DNA from 2 places in the Pseudoalteromonas sp. Z9A6 genome. Region 1 is predicted to be linked to the other one. Evidence: predicted binding sites of a transcription regulator. Region 1 holds the regulator's gene; the other holds the start of a gene.
The links. Region 1 encodes sigma-54, which starts transcription at its own class of promoters, with help from an activator protein. Its sites were predicted from a motif close to GTTGGCACGNNNNTNGNNT; they were not measured.
Positions count from the first base shown of each region.

Region 2: the regulator sigma-54 is predicted to act here: its motif matches at 2,078-2,096, upstream of GQR53_RS12840 (DUF2726 domain-containing protein).

Region 1 covers NZ_WTKZ01000009.1:5,617-10,972, forward strand. The annotation lists gene GQR53_RS05375 (HPr family phosphocarrier protein) at 1-250, opposite strand, end outside; gene rapZ (RNase adapter RapZ) at 293-1,138, opposite strand; gene ptsN (PTS IIA-like nitrogen regulatory protein PtsN) at 1,157-1,609, opposite strand; gene hpf (ribosome hibernation promoting factor) at 1,614-1,901, opposite strand; gene GQR53_RS05395 (RNA polymerase factor sigma-54) at 1,928-3,427, opposite strand; gene lptB (LPS export ABC transporter ATP-binding protein) at 3,497-4,222, opposite strand; gene lptA (lipopolysaccharide transport periplasmic protein LptA) at 4,219-4,764, opposite strand; gene lptC (LPS export ABC transporter periplasmic protein LptC) at 4,754-5,308, opposite strand; gene kdsC (3-deoxy-manno-octulosonate-8-phosphatase KdsC) at 5,305-5,356, opposite strand, start outside.
Region 2 covers NZ_WTKZ01000033.1:7,857-13,212, forward strand. The annotation lists gene arcB (aerobic respiration two-component sensor histidine kinase ArcB) at 1-868, opposite strand, end outside; gene folE2 (GTP cyclohydrolase FolE2) at 1,100-2,020, shown strand; gene GQR53_RS12840 (DUF2726 domain-containing protein) at 2,137-2,733, shown strand; gene mtnN (5'-methylthioadenosine/S-adenosylhomocysteine nucleosidase) at 2,856-3,563, shown strand; gene ampE (regulatory signaling modulator protein AmpE) at 3,564-4,508, shown strand; gene tyrS (tyrosine--tRNA ligase) at 4,573-5,356, opposite strand, start outside.

The DNA.
Region 1 (5,356 bases):
GTGCTATTAATTCTCCAACAGCGTGTAAAGCTTGCTCAGAATCAGGGCCTTTACAAACAACTTTAACTTCTTTTCCTTGGCTACTTTCAAGTAACATTAGTGCAAGTACGCTATCGCCTGCTGCTTCTTTGTCATCTTGGAATAATGTGATTGTCGCATCAAATTGTACTGCTAATTGCGCAAGCACAGTAGCTGCTCTGGCGTGTAAGCCTAATTTGTTTTTTATTAAAAAGGTATCTTCACAATGCATAACTTACTCTACCTAAGCTGAACAGGTGATTATTCAGCTATATTATTTTTCTTGCTCGCGATGGCGAATTTTTACATTGGGATGTGTCATTGCGAAACTTTCACCGATAGTTTGCGCTAAATACACAGAGCGATGTTGCCCGCCTGTACACCCAATAGCAATGGTTAAATAACTGCGGTTATTTCGTTCTAAATGTGGTAACCACGTTTGTACAAATGTTTGAATTTGCCATGTGAATTTTTGCACTATGCTGTGATTAGCTAAATAGTCTTTAACCGGTTGATCTAACCCATTTAAAGGCTTTAACTCTGGTTCCCAGTGTGGATTTGGTAAAAAGCGTGCATCAAATACGTAGTCTGCTTCTTTTGGTATACCGTGTTTAAAACCAAATGATTCAAATGTGACAATCAGTTGCTTATCTTTTTTACCTAAAATCTTTTCACGAATAGATTCAGCGAGTTGATGAACACTTAAATCAGTCGTATCTATCATAAAGTCGGCGCGAGTGGTTAATACATCAAGTAATTCTTTTTCTTTTTTGATGGCTAAATCAAGGGGCAACGAGTCTATTGATAGTGGGTGTAATCTGCGTGTTTCAGAAAAGCGTTTGATCAATGTCTGATCGTCGCTATCTAAATAAAACAACGTAGGGTTTGCAAAGCCAGGCAAGTATTCAAGAATATCGTTAAATTCATCTTGTTCTTTAGGGATGTTGCGCACATCTATGCTAACAGCAATTTTATCGTAGCTATCAGACACACTGCGAACTAATGAAGGTAGTAGGTTTACTGGAATATTATCTACGCAATAATAACCTAAATCTTCTACAATGCGCAAAGCAACCGACTTTCCAGAACCAGAACGGCCGCTTATGATAATTAACTCCATTTAACACCCTTTATAAAACTATGATTGATCGACAATAACTTGGTAAAGCTCAGTATCAGATTTTGCACTGCGTAACTGTTTACAAAAATCTTTGTTGTTTAGTTTATCAGCAATGGTTGCTAGAGTCTTTAAGTGCTGCTGGTTATCGCCATCTGGTACGATGAGTGCGACAAAAATATCAACAGGGCGATTATCGATTGCATCAAAGTTTATTGGAGTTTCGCTAACGAGCACTAAAGCCAAAGGCTCTTCTGCACCGCTCATTCTTCCATGAGGAATAGCAATGCCACGCCCTATACCTGTACTACCTAATTTCTCTCTGCTCATTAAAGCGTTAAGAATATCTTGTTGCGGTAAATACGGAAGTTTGTCGTGAGCAAGTTCGCTAATGAACTCTAAAATTCTTTTTTTGCTATTAAAAAGGACCGCAGCTTTGCTGCAGTCCTGGCATATAAGTGAACTTAATTTCATCATATTAGTGTCGAGCAAGCTTCTCTTTGTGTTTGATTACTTGGCGATCGAGCTTGTCGATCAACGAGTCAATAGCGGCATACATATCTTGATGTTCTGTAGAGGCAAATAGCTCAGCACCGCTTACGTGTATTGTGGCTTCTGCTTTTTGATTTAATTTTTCTACATCGAGAATGACATGAACATTATTAATATGATCAGAGTGTCTTTCAAGCTTCGCAAATTTAGTATTAATATAGTCTCTTAGTGAATCGGTTAATTCTACGTGACGACCAGTTAAGTTTAGTTGCATAAGCATTACCCTCTTAGTTTAGCGTCTTAAATCAGACTTTTACGCTGATTTGACGGTGGAATAGCAAGAGATTCACGGTATTTTGCGATTGTACGTCTTGCTACTTTAATTCCTTGCTCAGCCAATATATCCGCTATTTTGCTATCACTCAATGGTTTTGCTGAGTTTTCTGCTGCGATTAATTTTCGGATAAGCGCACGTATTGCTGTAGATGAACATTCACCACCGTTTTCAGTACTTACATGGCTTGAGAAAAAATATTTAAGCTCAAATATACCACGGGGTGTATGCATGTACTTTTGAGTAGTCACACGCGAAATTGTCGATTCGTGCATTTCTACCATTTCAGCGACATCATTTAAAACCATTGGTTTCATGGCTTCAGGGCCATGTTCAAAAAATCCTTGTTGTTGCTTAACAATACAATTAGTAACTTTTAATAGCGTGTCGTTTCTACTTTCTAAGCTTTTAATAAACCATTTAGCTTCTTGTAAATGTGAGCGAATAAACTGGCTGTCGCCACTTGATTTTACAGTGCGAGACATTGCCGCGTATTGGCTATTAACACGAATTTTAGGCATGCTATCTGGGTTTAATTCGACAACCCAGCGACCTTTAATTTTTTTAACTGACACATCAGGAATAACATACTCAGATTCTTCCCTTACAATAGTATCTGCAGGTTTTGGGTTGAGAGTATGTATTAGTGTCATCACTTCTTTAAGCTCTTCTTCTTTAAGCTTAGTTTTTTTCATTAATGTACGATAGTCGCGAGCTGCTAATAGATCAATATGCTCGGTTAAAATCATTTTCGTTTCATTAATGTAAGGTGTTTCTTTATCAAATTGATTAAGCTGAATACACAAACACTCTTGTAAACTACGTGCAGCAATACCAACAGGATCAAACAGTTGAATGCGTTTTAATACCGCTTCAATTTCATCAAGTTCGACTTCGTTATCATCTTCGTTTTCTTGATTAAAGCTTTCTAAAATTTCTTCGCAACTGAGAGTTAAAATACCTGAATCATCGACGGCCTCTACAATCGCAATCGCGATGGCTTCATCGGTAGGGCTAAATGGCGTTAGTTGTAATTGCCACATTAAATACTCATGGAGCGTTTCAGTAGAGGCGCCTTGGTATATAGATTCGTCTTCAGGCATTGGACCTGATGAGGCTGCTGGGGCGGCACTCATGTACTCATCCCAACTAACATCCATAGCCATGTCGTCACTTAGCGTGTCTTTTGCAAGTGCTTCACCAGTATCTTGTTCGTATTCGCTCGGAGCATCATCAGCAGATGCGCTAACAGTTATGTCATCGGTATCAGCTTTTTGCTCGTTTTTACCAGCAGCGTCTTCAGAATAGTCTGCCTCTTCAACCTCTAATAGTGGATTACTGTCGAGAGCTTCTTGTATTTCTTGCTGGAGATCCAATGTACTGAGTTGCAACAAACGAATAGCTTGTTGCAACTGTGGAGTCATTGTAAGTTGCTGGCCCATGCGCAGCTGTAGTGATTGCCTCATGTATCTCTAACAATCCTTTTATGTTGTTATAATTAATACTAGCAGATGCTTAAAGACATGGCGTAAATGTTACAGCCTAAATTGCTCGCCTAAGTAAACATCGCGTACTGTTTTATCATTTAATACGTGTTCTGGAGTACCTGATGCAATCAGCTCCCCATGAGAAACAATGTAGGCTTTTTCACAAACATCAAGGGTCTCTCTTACGTTATGGTCGGTAATTAATACACCAATCCCACGATTTTTAAGATGTTCTATTATTTTCTTTATATCTAATACCGAAATAGGGTCAACACCGGCAAACGGTTCATCCAGTAATATAAATTTAGGATCTGCTGCCAGTGCTCGTGCTATTTCTACACGACGACGCTCTCCACCCGATAATGCCATACCTTGGCTATCACGAATGTGTTGTATGCTAAATTCATCTAATAAGTTATTGAGCGTGTCTTCTCTGGCTTGTTTATTTAGTTCTTTGCGCGTTTCTAAAATGGCCATTAAGTTTTGATAAACAGTCAGCTTTCTAAAAATCGATGACTCTTGTGGTAAGTAGCCTATGCCTAATCTAGCACGACTATGCATAGGTAAAAGAGTAATATCGTTATCATCAATAGATATTTTACCTTTGTCGCTAGGAACAAGCCCTACAATCATATAAAAAGTCGTTGTTTTACCAGCACCGTTAGGGCCAAGTAAGCCAACTATACTGCCAGCTTGTACTTCAAGGCCGACGTTTTTTACAACTTCACGACCTTTATAGCTTTTTGCCAATAGTTCTGCTTTTAATGTGCTCATGGTTGACCTTTATCGCCTTTTTTACTTTTTTTAGTTTCGATCGGTACTAAAATTGTGTGAACGCGGTCAGTTGAGTTTTCATCTTTTTCGGCACTGATGAGCTGCTGCTCTATGTCGTAGGTAATGCTTTTAGCATTTATTTTTTGTCCGGCTTGCGATACTTGTGCATTACCAACAAGCGTTAAAAAACGCTTAGATACATCATAACGTACTTCGTCAGCACTGGCGCTCATAGTCGTGCCGTCTGATTGCTTTTCTTCAAAGTGCGCAGGGCTACCTGTGGCAATTAATAATTGTTTATTATCACCAAGTTCATCACGTTTGTGTACTTCGAGGCGATCGGCTGTAATGCGGCGATTACCGTGAATAATCTCAACGTTTTTCTCAAAAATACCCACATTAGCTTTCAATTGACCTTCTTGCTTGTCGGCACTTATTGAAATTTGATTGGCAGCAGGTTGCGTGTTTTGCTCTGCAGCACTACTATTAAACGCTAGTATAAGTGTAGGAATTATAAGTGATTTTAATATTTTATTGGTCATAGTATATGGTTCGCGTATGGTTAATTAGTTTTATCACTTCGGCTTTTAAGTCGGCTTCTAGGCCTTTACCGGTGATTTTTAAATTGGGTCCAGTGATGATGACGGGTTGCTCCGAACGCATTGTTAATAGCTTTATATCAACCTGAATATTATCAGCATTGATTTTGTCTATCATGGCGTTATCGGTTAAATTTTTGGCAACCACATTACCTTCTAAAATTAATTGTTTATCTTCGTATAATGTTGCTTCGTCTGCATTTATTTGCCACGTTTGTTGTTCGTTATATAAAGTAAAAATGGGTTTTTCGAAAAACGTGAAACCTAATTGCTGGTATAGCTCCATTTTAGCCGCAGTGACTTTGTGGCTAATTTTACCTTGCTCATCATAGGCTGTCTGTTTGAGCTCAATAGCTATGTAATCAGGCTTAGCAATAACTTCAGGCTCAGCCTGAGGCACAATATTTGTTTGTGCAAAATAAGGGTACCAAAGCCAAACCATACAGCTAATGAATAAAACGCTTAATATTATGCGCGCTGCATTCATGAACTAGTGCCTTGTGTAGTCAATGCTTTACCATTTTCAAGCATGAGC
Region 2 (5,356 bases), on a different contig from region 1:
TACGTAGTTCATGGCTTAATGTGGCAATAAACTTACCTTTGTCTTTATAGGCCGTTTCGAGCGCTTGAGCGGCCTCCTTACGACTTGTGATATCACGACCAAAACCCAGTAGACCAATGTAATCACCTTCATCATTTATAAAAGGTAATTTACGCAGCTCAAACCAACGCGTTTCGCCATTTACTTCATAACCGACATCAATGGTCAGTGCTTTATGGCTTTGCTCTACTTCTTTATCGGTTTTCAAAACTTCAGATAAAAAGTGACTAGGAAATATTTGCTCAACCGTTTTGCCAATTAGTTCGCTACTTGATTTGCCCATTACTTCTTCAAACATTTTATTACAACCAGCAAACACGCCATTGTTATCGCGGTAATAAAATAAGTCAGGAGATGAATCAACTATTGAGCGCTGCAGCATGCTTTGTTGAGCAAGTTCTTGTTGTGTTTTTTTACGCTCAGCAATTTCTCGTCGTAGTTCTTCGATAGCGCGGTGCTTGGCATGAAATGCCATTTTACGCTCATCAATTTCGATGTTTAGACGGTTAATGTTATCTTTTAGGGTTTGATTTAAAAGCTTTTCTTGTTTGGTGGCGCTATCTAAATAAGCATATGAGGCATCTAGTTGTCGAATTGAATTAAGCAACACACTTATAATTAAAGGAGAAACCACAGCCGTAAAAAATACAACGGCTAAAATATCAACCAGGTGTAATTCGCCTATCGCCACATAATAAAACATGCTCGATAAAATAAGAGATACAGTTAAAAATAAAGTGTAACAAATAGCAGCGGTTTTAAATTCACCAAATCGCGTTATTGAGCTGGAAAGTACCCGAGCCCAAGGGCTCAAAGAATAATCGGTCATACGTAATTTTATCTCTTAGCTGTGTACTTAATATAAAGAAGGCAATGCGTATGTATAAACATACCATTTTCCCAGATTTTAGCATTTTTCTCCTACCACTACTCACGTTGTGCGATAAAAACAGAATTTTTCATGTTTGATTTAGCTCATCTATTAAACTCATCATTTCAGCAATAAATTATTTAGTGTAAAATGCCCCGCTTTATTATCCCCAAAATACGAGTAGCGCACATGCAAACCAATATGCCAGATATAGCAGACACTGCACCCGCTTTACAAACAGGTAAATTAGACTGGGTTGGCATGGGCGAAATAGAACTGCCATTTATTTTTGAATCCCGAGACTTATCTCCAGTTACAGTAAACGCCAAAGCTCGTGCATTTGTAAATTTACATAAAGAAGATGCCAAAGGCATTCATATGTCACGTCTATTTTTGGCACTTGACCTGCTTTCAACCGAGCAGCAAGTCAATCCGCAAACAATAGCGCAGGCACTCGATACCTTTATAACTAGCCACGAAGGGTTGAGCGATAAAGCACAAATTGAATTTAAATTTGAATTACCGCTACGCCGTAAGTCACTATTAAGTGGTAAAGCGGGCTGGAAAAGCTACCCAGTTGTACTTACCAGTACAATTGAAAATAACGTTATTAGCTACGAGCTAACCGTAGATGTTACTTATTCTTCAACGTGCCCATGCTCTGCTGCACTTGCGCGCCAGCTTATACAAAACGCGTTTAACGAAAAGTTTAACCAAGAAACGTTAAGCCAAAAAGATGTGCACGAATGGCTAGGCACTACACAAGGCATTGTAGCGACTCCTCACTCGCAGCGCTCTATTGCCAACGTAAAAGTAAAGCTTGATAGCAACATTCAAGAATTTGACGTAGTTACGCTAATTAACACCCTTGAAGCTGAGCTTAAAACACCAGTACAAGCAGCAGTAAAACGTGAAGACGAGCAAGAATTTGCCCGTTTGAATGGTCAAAACCTTATGTTTTGTGAAGATGCAGCGCGTAAAATTAAAGCATTGCTAGAGGCAAACCATTACAGTGATTATTGGCTGCAAATAAACCACTATGAGTCACTGCATGCACACGATGCTGTAGCTATTGCAGTAAAAGGTATTAAAGGAGGCTACAAAGCTTAATCGCTGTGTAGCTATTGCTTGTAAACCAGCCGGTAATTATTTTATAACCCATACTTTTTAGGCACGTAAATTGCTTTGTTTTGAGCAGTGTCAATTTGTTGTTATGGAGTTACCGTATGGAATTCGCTTTATTATTAATCCTAGTATTAGTTGTCGGGGCCTCTGTTGTTGCGTCAAAATTTAATGACGATGGCGGAAACCCGTATCCTTTTACTCGCAAGCAAACTGTTTTTACGCAGGTTGAAGGCGCTTTTTTAAATCTTCTAGAGCGTGCTGTTGGCGATCAATATAAAATTGTTAGTCGCGTTAAGTTAATCGACGTTATTGACTGTAAGCAAGGCCTTTCAGTAAAGTCTAAACGTGCTGCTTTAGCTAAAGCTAAAAATAAGCAACTCGACTTTGTTTTAATCGATAAAGAAAAACTAACAATCATTGCTGCTGTTGACCTAGTTAACAATGCCAACAAAGATGGCCACAAAGCTCAACGCGACTGGTTTGTAAACGGTGCACTAGAGTCTGCGGGCATTCCACATATTCGTATGAAAGTTAAATCGGGCTACCGCCCTTCTGAAGTACGCGATGCAATTATGTTTAAACTTGGTAAACCTGCAGCAGCACAAACTCAGCGTCCTGTTCGTAATCGCTCACATAAGCCAGCGGTACTTTCACCTTCTCAGGCTAAAGCGCAAACCACTGCGTTAGCTGAAATTTAAAAACTGAATTAAATACTCTCCTAAAAAGTATTTAAAGCGAGCTCATAAACAAGCTCGCTTTTTTGTTTTTTATTGCTAACTTCACGTATAATCAAGTGATTCAAACACAGGAATTAAACTTTATGAATGTTGGTATTATTGGCGCAATGGAGCCAGAAGTTAAAATTTTACGTGAAGCTATGCAAAACCCACAAATTTTAACTAAAGCAGGTTTCACTTTTTATACTGGCGAGTTGGCTGGTAACACGGTGACACTTGTTCAATCTGGTATTGGTAAAGTCGCATCAACTATTGCAACTACCTTACTGATCGATAACTTCAAACCTGATTGCATAATTAACACAGGCTCAGCCGGTGGATTCGATCCTTCTCTTAGTGTAGGCGATGTAGTAATTTCGTCAGAAGTACGTCACCACGATGTAGACGTAACTGCTTTTGGCTACGAAATTGGCCAAGTACCACAAATGCCGGCAGGCTTTGCAGCACACCCTAAATTAGTTGAAGCAGCACAGCAAACTATCGAACAAATCAGTGATGTTAAAACACTCGTTGGCTTAATTTGTACTGGTGACACATTTATGTGTGACCCTATACGCATTGATAAAGCACGTAGTGATTTTCCTACAATGCTTGCTGTTGAAATGGAAGGTGCTTCAATTGCACAAACGTGTTTTACGCTAAACACACCATTTGTTGTAATTCGCTCAATGTCTGATATTGCTGGTAAAGAGTCACCACAATCATTTGAAGAATACCTAGAAACAGCATCAATCAACTCATCTAAAATGGTTGTTGCACTTTTAGAAAAGCTTACAGCAGTATCTCTGTAAATGCTTAGCAATATTGTTCAAAATCACTTGGACTTTATTGCCTTTATACTAGCGCTCCTTGCTGAGCGCTTTATTCCCCTTATTAGCTGGTATCATCCTAATACGGCGTTAAATGCTGTTTTTAGTGCTATTGGCAAACGTATATACAAAAGCAAAGAACCTAAAAGCTATCAATATTTGGCAGCTATCCTCGCAAGCTCACTTATTTTAAGTGTTATTCTCATTGTTGTAGTGTTACTACTCGAGTTTGCTTTTTATCCTGAATTACTCGCTGGCCTTATTTTATATTTATGCCTAGAAAGTAATAGCATTGATAAAAAAGCACTTCGCATTGCAAAGCTAACTAAACAAAATCAAAAATCCACAGCACGCGAATTACTAAAACCACTGCTTGCCCGTGAAGTTAATAGACTTTCATCTGCTGGTATTATCAAAGCATTAATTGAGAGTTTAATACTGCGCACCGCTCGATACTATTTCGTAGTCATATTTATATTTTTAGCATTTGGTCCTATTGCTGCCCTTGCCTATCGGTTACTTACCTTAATACAACAAGCATGGCGTAGTGATATCCCCCCAAATAGTTACTTTTTAAAACCGCTTAAAACACTCTTGTTTATTATTGAATACATTCCGATGCGCTTACTCGCTTTAACTATTGCAGCAAGTCGAGCAAGCAAACAAAGCATGCATTATATAAAGCATTATGGCAGGCATTTTTATCAAACAAATACAGGCTGGCTCTTAAGCACATGTTCTGCATCACTTGGCGTGCAGCTGGGCGGGCCTGCAGTTTATTTAGGTACTCGCTTTAATAAAATGCGTATTGGCACTGATAGACTACCTACACCCGAGGATGTACCTGTAATAATTAATAGGTTAAATCAGGCCCGTGTATTTTGGTTGTTAGTAATAGCCAGCATTGAAATATTAAAATTGATTTAAAGGGCTCAAAATACGAGCACAAAAAAAACCAGCCGAGGCTGGTTTTTTAGTTTTTAAACTGTGCTTAAGCTACAGTGATGTTTGCAAACTTACGTTTACCTACTTGGTAAATAGCCGTTGTGCCTTTTGCTATTTCAAGTTTGGTATCAGTGATTTTATCTTCACCGTTAAGTTTAACTGCACCTTGCTTAATCATACGCATTGCTTCTGATGTACTTACTACTAAATTTGCTTCTTTAAGCAAGTTAGCAATTAAAATAGTATCTTCTGCAATAGTGATTGTTAGCTCTGGGATTTCATCTGGTAACGCTTTTTTCTGAAAACGCTGAATAAAATCATCATGTGCACCTTGTGCATCAGCTTCACTATGAAAACGAGCAATTAGCTCTTTAGCTAGTTCAATTTTAATATCGCGCGGATTCGTACCTTGCTCAACACGTTCTTTTTGAGCTGCAATTTCTTCAATAGAAAGCGCACTTAATAAGTCGTAGTAACGCCACATTAGCACATCACTAATTGACATTATTTTACCAAACATATCGTTAGGTGCATCAGTAATACCAATGTAGTTACCAAGCGACTTAGACATTTTTTGAACGCCGTCAGTACCTTCAAGTAATGGCATCATTAATACTGTTTGCGGCTTTTGACCTTCTACTTTTTGTAGCTCACGGCCCATTAACAAGTTAAAGCGCTGATCAGTACCACCTAGTTCAACATCTGACTCTAGTGCAACCGAATCCCAACCTTGTACCAGTGGATATAAAAACTCATGAATTGCAATTGGTTGGCCGCTTCCATAACGCTTTTTAAAGTCATCACGTTCAAGCATACGTGCTACGGTTTGG